3 regions of the Microbacterium sp. 2RAF4 genome follow, and region 1 is predicted to be linked to each of the others. Evidence: predicted binding sites of a transcription regulator. Region 1 holds the regulator's gene; each other region holds the start of a gene.

The links. The regulator LexA, encoded in region 1, represses DNA repair genes until DNA is damaged. The targets are predictions, from matches to a motif close to TCGAACANNTGTTCGA.
Region 2: a site for LexA is predicted at 1,422-1,437, ahead of AB4070_RS10280 (DUF222 domain-containing protein). Genes of this name have one in related genera too.
Region 3: a site for LexA is predicted at 1,909-1,924, ahead of AB4070_RS00300 (DmpA family aminopeptidase). Genes of this name have one in related genera too.

The regions. Positions count from the first base shown of each region.
Region 1 is NZ_JBFRGI010000003.1:37,030-40,303, forward strand. Features, by position in the region: gene AB4070_RS13695 (histidinol-phosphate transaminase) at 1-260, opposite strand, end outside; gene AB4070_RS13700 (LysM peptidoglycan-binding domain-containing protein) at 341-709, opposite strand; gene lexA (transcriptional repressor LexA) at 1,000-1,686, shown strand; gene AB4070_RS13710 (benzaldehyde dehydrogenase) at 1,786-3,243, opposite strand.
Region 2 is NZ_JBFRGI010000002.1:1,195,940-1,199,213, reverse strand. Features, by position in the region: gene AB4070_RS10280 (DUF222 domain-containing protein) at 1-1,411, opposite strand, end outside; gene AB4070_RS10275 (hypothetical protein) at 1,545-1,994, shown strand; gene AB4070_RS10270 (ATP-binding cassette domain-containing protein) at 2,098-3,274, opposite strand, start outside.
Region 3 is NZ_JBFRGI010000001.1:58,244-61,517, forward strand. Features, by position in the region: gene AB4070_RS00290 (TetR family transcriptional regulator) at 1-306, opposite strand, end outside; gene AB4070_RS00295 (APC family permease) at 328-1,788, opposite strand; gene AB4070_RS00300 (DmpA family aminopeptidase) at 1,940-3,100, shown strand; gene AB4070_RS00305 (TIGR00730 family Rossman fold protein) at 3,154-3,274, shown strand, end outside.

The DNA of each region.
Region 1 (3,274 bases):
ATCTGCTCGGGGACGAGACCGTGGCCCAGGTACTCTGCGAAAGACTCGCGAAGCGTGGTGAACTCACGATCCGGGTAGCGGTTGACATCACGGATCGCGACGGCGATGTCATCGAGGATGTCGCTCGCCACCGCATCGGGAATCGGATGCGTGTTCTCATTCACGTTGAGCGCGATGGGAAGCGGCGCCTGCGGAGCACCATATGGCTTCAATCCGCGGAGATCGTCACGTAGCGGGAGATCGTTGAGGGAGAGGGTCACCCTTCCCATGCTAGGCGGCGCCTGAGGTCGATGACGCAAAGTCGCCGCCCGCGCGCTCCTCGTCTGAGTCCTTCGCCGGATCAGTGCGCGTACTGAGCCGGGATCGCCAGAGTCTGCCCGATCTGCAGCTCGCCGCCGCGCAGCAGGTTCATGCGGCTGATGTCGCCGATCACATCGCGCGGGTCGGCGTCGGGCGCGACGCCGGTGGCGATGGACCAGAGCGTGTCACCGGGCATGACGGTCACGGTCTCGACGCCGACGGCTGCCGTGTCGGCACCCGATGCGACCGCACTGCCGCCGCTGAGCGCCGCGAACGCGATACCGGCGGCGAGGGGCACCGATGCCAGGGCGAGCAGCACAGCGCGACCACGCGTCGTCAGCCGAAGCCTCGTCGAAGGACGGGGCGACGCCGGGATGACTGCTGCGGTGCTGAAGCCGATGCTGCTCATGTGGTGCTCCTTAGCCTGTCCCGGAGCGGTGAGGCTGCCGGGGAAGTTGGCGTAGCGTTCGCATTCACGACTCGGCCGGGAGCCGGGAATGCGAAGCTACGTACCGAAGATATCTTCGAGTTCGAACATCTGTCAAGTATTCTTCGAAACCACACCGGGGAAAGAGGCCGACACGCTCGAACAGATCTTCCAGATCGGCCCGATTCTCGGATACGGTTTCGATAAGGACACCCCACCACGGGCCTCCGACATTCGAAGAGGGACGTCGGATCACGCACTGAAGGAGCACCATGAGCGAGAACTCTGCCGCCGAGTCGGAGGCACCGCGCACGCGCCGCCGGAAGAGCCTCAGCCCGAAGCAGATGGCGATCCTCGAGGTCATCCAGAACTCGATCGCGAACCACGGCTATCCGCCGAGCATGCGCGAGATCGGAGACGCCGTCGGTCTCAAGTCCCTCTCCAGCGTCACCCATCAGCTCGGACAGCTCGAGCTGAGCGGCTACCTCCGTCGCGACCCGGGGAAGACGAGGGCGATGGAGGTGCTCATCGACCTGCCGGGCGCCAGCACCGAGAACCCGGCCGACGTCGCGACCCCCGTGGGCGACGCCGCGCTCGTCCCTCTCGTGGGACGGATCGCCGCCGGCGTGCCGATCACCGCGGATCAGCAGGTCGAGGAGATCTTCCCGCTCCCGCGCCAGTTGGTGGGCAAGGGCGACCTGTTCATGCTCAAGGTCTCCGGCGAGTCGATGATCGACGCCGCCATCTGCGACGGCGACTGGGTCGTGGTCCGCTCCCAGAACAGCGCGGAGAACGGCGAGATCGTCGCGGCGATGCTCGATGGCGAGGCGACGGTCAAGGTGCTGCGCCGCCGCGACGGCCACACCTGGCTCCTCCCCCGCAACTCCGCCTTCGAACCCATCCTCGGCGACGAGTCCGTCGTCCTCGGCAAGGTCGTGGCGGTGCTCCGCGCCGTCTGACCCTCGATACGGTCACGCCGCACGATCAGGCGAGACGACGGCGCGACACGAAGGACCCCTCTTCTCGGAGGGGTCCTTCGTGTCGACAGGGTCGTCGTCTCAGAACGGATAGTCCGCGATCCGCGATCGCAGCGTGAGCCACTGCGTCTCGGTGAAGGCCTCGATGTTGACCGTGGCACCACCGATGCGGGTGCCGTTGCCGGAGCTCTTGGTGCCGCCGAAAGCTGCCATGGATTCGTCTGAGACCGTCTGCTCGTTGATGTGGATCTTCCCCGCATCCAGGCGGTCCGCGAGCTCCATCGCCACGGACACCTCACCGAGGATCCCGATCGAGAGTCCGAACTCGGAGTCGTTCGCCAGGTCGACGGCTTCATCGAGCGTCGTGAATCTCGCGACCGGTGCGACGGGGCCGAAGATCTCGTTCTTCCAGGCGGTGTTGTCGCGATCGAGACCCGTGATCACCGTGGGACGGAAGAAGCGCCCCTCATTGGTCCCGCCCGCCGCGATGCTCGCGCCCTCCGCGACAGCCGCGCTCACGATGTCGACGCAGTGCGCGGTCTGCCGGTCGTCGATGAGGGGACCCAGAGCGACGTCCTCGGTGTTCGGATCCCCGACTGTGAGCGCTTCGGCCTTCCTCACGAGGGCGGCGACGTAGTCGTCGTAGACGGATTCGTGCACGATGTGCCGGCCCGTCGTCATGCAGATCTGTCCCGAGTTCATCCACGAGCCGAACGCGGCAGCGGAGGCGGCCTTCTCGACGTCGACCCCTGGCAGCACGATGAGCGCGTTGTTGCCGCCCAGCTCCAGGTGCGCGCGCTTGAGCAGGCGGCCGCAGGTCTGCCCGATGGCCCGTCCAGCGCCGGTCGATCCCGTGAACGCGACGACGTCGACCTCTGGCGCGTCGACGACGGCGGCTCCCACCTCGGCGCCGCCGGGTAGCAGCTGCAGGACGCCGGCGGGCAGTCCCGCCTCCTCGAACACCCGCATGAGCGCGACGCCGCCGCACACCGCCGTGCGGGGATCCGGTTTGAGCAGAACGGCGTTGCCCAGCGCGAGAGCCGGGGCCACGGCACGGATCGAGAGGATCAGCGGAAAGTTGAAAGGTGCGATGACCGAGACGACTCCGGCCGGTGTGCGGCGAGCGACCGACCAGCGGCTCTCGTTCGATGCCAGCACCTCGCCCTGAGGCAGATGCGGGAGCGCGGCGGCGTCGAAGCACTCGTTCGCCGCGATGTGGGTCTCCAGCGCGGCCTTGGGCGGCGTCGAGCCGTCTTCGCGGATGATCCAGCGCTGGATCTCCTCCGCGTGCGTCTCGAAGAGGGTGCCGGCCCTGCGCAGGACGGCTGCTCGGTCCTCGGGGCGAGTCGCCGCCCACGCCTTCTGCACCCCGTCGGCACGGATCGCGGCGGCGTAGACGTCGTCCGCTGTGGCGACCCCCACCCGCCCGAGGACGGCATCGGTGGCCGGCTCGCGCACATCCTGTGTGCCACCCGAACCGACGACCCACGTGCCGGTGTTGATCTTGCCCTCCCACAGGGCCGGGTCCATTAGCGTCATGTCAGCTCCTTCGTTGACGGATGGATGTCTC
Region 2 (3,274 bases), on a different contig from region 1:
TCGCTCGCCATCGGTGCTTCTCGGCGATGTCGGGATGCTTCAGTGCGTGGTGGCCGACGCAGAAGTGGCTCAGGTTGTCGATCGACGTCGCTCCGCCTTTCGCGTGGTCGTGATTGTGGTCGATCTGACACCGATGGACGGGTGTGCGGCACCCGGGAAACCGACAGTGCTGGTCTCTGGCCTGGAGATGCCGCCGCATTGCCGCTGTCGGGGCGTAGGCGGCTGTGGCCGTCACGATACCGGCGCGGTCGAGGAAGAGGCGGGACCAGCCGCCGTTGCGTCCGGCGAGGTCACGAGCGACGTTGGGGTGCAGTGCACCGATGCCGTCGAGCTCTGCAGGCCGTTCGTCGAATCCGGCCAGGGTCTCGGCAGCGATCGTGACCTGGATGCGGGCGTGGATGCTCTCCAGAGCTGTGCCCGCCGCGGCAGAGGGATCCGTGGTCAGGAGCAGGTCGCTGAGCAGGTCGGTGCGGACCGCATCGATGCCCCGCTCATCGGTCGGGACGGAGGGGGTGCCGAGTGACGGATCCGTTGTGAAGGTGTCTCCGTCGCCGAAGATGACATGGGCGTCGAAGCGTGCGTCGCCGGTGTCCAGCGCGCAGGGTGCCTCGCTGTCGTACGGGTGGCTGTTGAGCACCGGGTCTTCGCGACGGGAGTCGTCGGCTCGCAGGTCCTGCAGAAAGACCCGATCAGGGCCCGAGTCGAGTTCGTCCGGAGACAGCGCCGGTGTGTCATCGCCCTGACAGGAGTGATCGCTTCGTGCGGCGATGACGTGCTGTGCGAGCCGGGTCAGTCGGTCGAGGATCGCGTGGGCGAGGTGCTCCGGCAGCACGACCTGCAGCAGCGCGAGGCCGTCGTCGAGCGACCGCAGCGTGACCGATCGTTCGCCGTATGCCCGCCGGTGGCGCTCGACCACGGTCTCACAGGCGAGGGAGGAGGCGACGCGGCGCACCATCGCACGTGTGCGCGCAGGAGAGTCCTGCTCCGCGACGACGAGTGCGGCAGTGTCGTACAGGGTGAGCGCCTCGGTGGCGGCTCGACCATCGCGAACGGCCTGCCGCACGATGGCGCCCTCGCGCACGATCTCCCGAACGTGTGCCGCACTGATCGCGCCGCGTCGGAACGCGTCTCGGACGACGGGGTGCTCGGCCTTGAGGAAGAGGGCGTCTGTGAAGGCGTACTCGATGCTGCCCTTCGACACGCGACCGGCCGCCGAGTACTCGGCGATCATCGAGCGGTGGATCGCCTCGCGGTGCTGCGGCTGCTCGTGGACATCTTCTTCCTGCAGCCGTAGGCGATCGGCGAGCAGCGCAGACGCTTCCGCCTCGAGGATCGCGATGCGTCGGCGCTTCTCCACCCAGGCGTCGAGCAGCGCCTCGCGCTGATCGATGTCGTTCGTGTGGGAAGCCATGGATCGAGTATAGTACATATGTTCGAATGAAGGAAGGGGATGTGGATGACTGGTGCTGATCGACAAGGGATCGTTGCGTTCCTGTGAGCAACTTCCAGACAACTGGCAGGGCCGCGCTGGCAGACTGGGGGACATGGTGACGTTGTTGCTGGACCAGACGCAACTGGAGGTCGTGCTCTCGCCGATCGAACGTGCCGCCACCTTCCACCGTGACAACCTCCGGATCGCGCGCGACACCATCACCAAGGTGCAGCTGACCGAAGATGCCTGGACCTGGCTCCGCGGTGTGCCGAACCCCGGCACACACATCCCCGGCGTCCTCGCTGCCGGCAGCTGGAAGGCCGCGGGCAGCCTCGACTTCGTGCTGATCCGTCGCCGTCGTCCGAGCGTCGTGATCGATCTCGAGGGCGACGAGCAGTACCGCCGCCTGATCCTCACCACGAGCCACGGGCTCGCGCTCACGCAGGCTCTGCGACTCGACGTGTCGGACGAGCCCGCCAACGTCGAGGAGATCGTGGCGACCGCGCCTGTTCCGGTCTCGAAGGGACGCCGCCGTCCGGTGATCCGTCCTCGGCCTGCCTGACGCAAGGCGACCGGGGCCTACGAATCCACGGTCGGCCCTCCTCTGAATGCGGAACGCCCTCCGGGCCGAGAGGCCGGAGGGCGTTCTTCGTCAGCCGAGTCGCTCAGCCGTGACGGTGCTCGTCGTCGTGACGGTGCTCGTCGTGACGGTGCTCGTCGTCGTGACGGTGCTCGCTGTGTTCATCGGCATCGGAGTCGGCGGTTCCGGACTGCTCGGTGCCGTGTTCGTCAGCGCCGAACGCGTCGGTGGGCGACTCCTCAGCGGGGGCCTCTTCAGCGGGGACCTCCTCGGTGGGGGACTCCTCAGCGCCCGGCTCCTCGGCATCGGATGCGGCGGTGTCGCCCGCCTCGCCGGAATCCGTCGACGCTGCCAGCGGCACCGTGTCGATGACGCCGGTGGATGCGACGGTCCAGTGCGCGCCCTCGTCGGAGACGCCGCCCTCGCCCTGCTGCTCCTCGGTCGTCACGTTCTCGGCGCTCAGCGGGTAGTCCCTGGGTTCGTCCTCGTAGTAGGCGCGCGCAGCCGCCGCGAGCATAGAGCTCACCGCCGCGGAGCGCGGATCCTCGTCGTCGGCGGTGACAGCAGCGACATCGTCGGAGTCGGAGTCGGAGTCGGAGTCGTCGGTGGAGTCGGAGGCCGAGTCGGAGTCGCCGGCGTCGGAGGTGGACGCGAGAGCGTCGTCGTCCGGCGAACCGGTGCCGAGCTGGTCGTCGGTCTCTTCGGTCTCGTCGGTGTCCGTCGACTCGGGGGCGTCGTGAAGACCGGCGAACACCTCGACACCGCTGTGGTGCTCGTCTCCGCTCGCCGGATCTGTGGCGTGATCTCCTGCTGCTCCGGCCGGTGCGGCGGAACCGAACAGGATCTCATCGAACGATCGTTCCGGAGACTCCTCGGAGGGCGCCGGGTCGGCTTGCGCATGCTCGGCATCGAGTTCGGCGGCGGGATCGTCGTCCGTCGACGCCGAGGCGTCGGACGAAGGCGCGTCAGATTCGTCAGACGTGCGTTCGGAGCGGTCGCCGGTGTCCACCGACGCGGCGAGGTCGTCGACAGGGGCCTCTCCCGCAGGAGCGGCTGCGGCCTCAGCCGCCCAGGCGGCAGCGGCTGCCACCGGGATCGCGACCACGGAATCGGCGGGCGCCGGAGCAGGCTCGGCCACGGAGGTCTCCACAGCGCTCTCCACGGTGCTCTCCGCGGTGGTGTCCTCTGCGGTGGTGCTCTCCGCGGTGGTGTCCGCCGGAGGGGTGACCGCCGCTGCGATGTCCTCGGGGGCCGCCGCAGCG
Region 3 (3,274 bases), on a different contig from region 1:
CAGATGGTCGCTGATCTCATCCGGGATCCCGGCCCTGATCAGAGCGATCAGACGCTTCGCCGGATCGGGCTCGTTCTCGGCGAGTGCGCGTCGCCTTTCGTACATCTCCTCCAGAACACCCTCGACGGTCGCGTACATGAGCTCATCGAAGCTGGAGAAGTAGTACAGCACGCTCCCCGCGCTGACCGATGCCTCTGCGGCGACCGCGCGCACGTTCGTGCCGAGGAGACCGCTGCGCCCGGCGACGCGTCTGGTCGCGGAGATGAGCTCTGCCCGTCGGGTGGCGTGCTTGCGCTGCTCGGCCACGTATCCTCCTCGCGCCTGGCGCTACTCGTCGTCGGGAACGAGCGTGGTGAGTTCAGCATAGTGGCGCGGGCGGCGTCGCTTCAGGACGAGCCCGACGACGATGCCGGCCACGAACAGGACCGGGGTGGGGGCGAGGAGTGCGAGGTTGATGGGCCCCTGGAGGCCGGTGACGAGATCGAAGTTGGTCGCGATGAGGCCGAATCCGATGATCAGACCGAGCGCGCCGAGCGCCGGTGCGACCAGTACCCGCCAGATGCTGTGGCCTCGCCGTCCTCTCAGGAAGAAGCCGACCACCGCGATGGCGGCCACGGCCTGTGCGAAGACCAACCCGGCCACGCCGATCGAGTACACAGGGAGCGCGAAGCCGAGGAAGGGATCCGCTCCACTGACCATCGTCACCGCGATGGCGACGAGCGACACGGTCGAGATCACGAGGCTGGCGTGGTGAGGTGCCTGCGTCGTCGGCTGAGTCTGCGCGAGCCACGACGGCAGCAGACGCTCCCGTCCGAGCGAGAAGAGATACCGGGAGCTGGCGTTGTGGAACGCGAGGAGGCAGGCGAAGAAGCTCGTGACGATCAGCACCCGCATCGTCACGGACGCCCACGTGCCCAGGTACGCGTCGCCTGCGTGGAACACCATGTCCTGGAAGTCGTCCTGCAGGGCGAGGCGCAGCACGCCCTCGATGCCGAAGGCGACAGTGAGGATCCAGAAGGTGAAGGCGTAGAAGACGCCGAGGAACGCGATCGAGATGTACGTCGCGATCGGTACGGTGCGCGCCGGATCCCGCGCCTCCTCGGCGTAGATCGCCGTGCTCTCGAAGCCGAGGTAGGCGCCGAACCCGAAGACGAAGAGCGCGCCGCTCCCGGCGGCGAAGAAGACGTTCTCGGGCGCGAAGGAGGCGAACGAGATCGGCTCGGGGCCGCCCGCGGCGAGCACGGCGATCGCGAGGACGAGCAGGATGGCGACCTCGGCCGTGAGCAGGACGCCCAGAACTTTCGCGCCCACATCGATCTTGCGGTAGCCGAGCACTCCGACGATGACGAGCGCCAGCAGTGCGTAGACGGTCCAGGGCAGGTCGATGCCGAAGAGCGCGGAAAACGTCATCTCCCCGAAGAACCCGACGAAGCCGTAGAAGCAGATGCAGAGGGCGGTGTACGAGAAGATCGTCACGAACACGATGCCGATGCCGACGGGTTTGCCGAGTCCTCGTGCGCCGTAGACGTAGAACGCGCCGGTGTTGCGCACATACCTCGACATGGCGGTGAAACCGAAGGCGAAGAGCATCAGTACGACACCGCTGGCGAGCATCGCGCCCGGGCCGCCGATGCCCGCGAGACGGAAGTCCGTGGCGGCAGCGCTGGCGACCACCGTGAGGGGCGCCGCGGCGGAGACCACGAAGAAGACGATCGCCCAGACCCCGAGGCGCCGCTGGGCCAGCGTCGTGGTCGTGGTCGTGGGGACGGAGGGATTCGGCTGAGACATCTGCGGCTCCGGAATCTGCTGTCGGGAGGTGGCGTTTCGGGCGGTACGAGCTCTTGAACAGTGATTCAAAAGCCAAATCCGCGTTAAGTCAAGCAAATTATGCGGCTGATGACGTACTCTCTGAACATACGTTCAAGTCAGAGTGGAGTACATGGTGGTTTCCTCAACGGCGTCGGAGGCATCGCGCAGGCGCGTCAGGGCCAGGGATCTGGGGATCCCGTTCACGGGACGCAGCGGCGCCCACGGCGCGATCACCGATGTCCCCGGCGTGGCCGTCGGGTATCGCACCATGGTCGCGGGGGAGGGGGCGCACGCCGTGCGCACCGGTGTCACTGCCGTCCTGCCCCGGGGTCGCGAAGGCGTGGGTGTGCCCTGCGCAGCGGCCGTTCACTCCTTCAACGGCAACGGCGAGCTCACCGGCCGCGCATGGATCGACGAGTCAGGATCGCTGTCCATGCCGATCGGGATCACCAGCTCGCATGCGGTCGGAGCCGTGCACAGCGGTATCGACTCCTGGGTGGCGCAGATCGCCCCGCACGTCGCGGCCCAGTGGATGCTGCCCGTCGTCGGGGAGACCTGGGACGGATACCTCAACGACATCAACGGCGGTCACGTCACGCCCGAGGACGCGTGGTCGGCTCTGGATGCGGCCAGCACCGCCGCACCGGCGGAGGGGAACGTCGGCGGAGGGACGGGGATGAACTGCTACGGCTTCAAGGGAGGCACCGGCACGGCGTCGAGGACGGTGGCGTACGGCGATTCCGAGTACACCGTCGGAGTCCTCATCCAGGCGAACTTCGGTGCGCGCGAGGAGCTTCGGCTCGGCAGCATCGACCTTGGCGCACGATCGTCGGCGCCGAACCCGATGGGCGACGACGACTGGTTCGCTCGGGAGCGGCGCCAGCGCGCTCCGGGAGGAGCCGGATCCGCGATCGTGGTCATCGCCACGGACGCACCCTTCCTCCCCGGTCAGTGCGCGGCACTCGCTCGTCGGGGAGCTCTCGGTCTCGGCCGCAGCGGCACGGCAGGCAGTCACTTCTCGGGCGACATCGTCCTCGCGTTCTCCACCGCGAACGAGGGTGCGCTCACGTCGCAGTTCCCGGACGGGAGTGACGAGGTCTACGAGACCATGCGCCTGATCCCGTGGGGGCGGATCGATCCCTTCCTGACAGCGGCGGTGCAGGCCGTCGACGAGGCTGTGTGGAACGCACTCGTCGCAGCGGACGACATGACCGGACGCGACGGGCACAGGAGCCTCGCGCTCCCGCACGACGAGATCCGGGCGGCCGTCGACGAGTCCCGCGGAGTCTGAGCGACGGCGTGGCACGAGGCGACCGTCGCTCCGGAGCATGACACCCTGGAGACATGATCGACGAACCCCTCCCCGAAGCGCTCAGCGCCGAGATCAACACCGTCCTCGACGACGCGGGAGTCCACACCGACCGCAGGCTCGTGATGCGGATGCTGCGCACCGCGATCCTGCTGG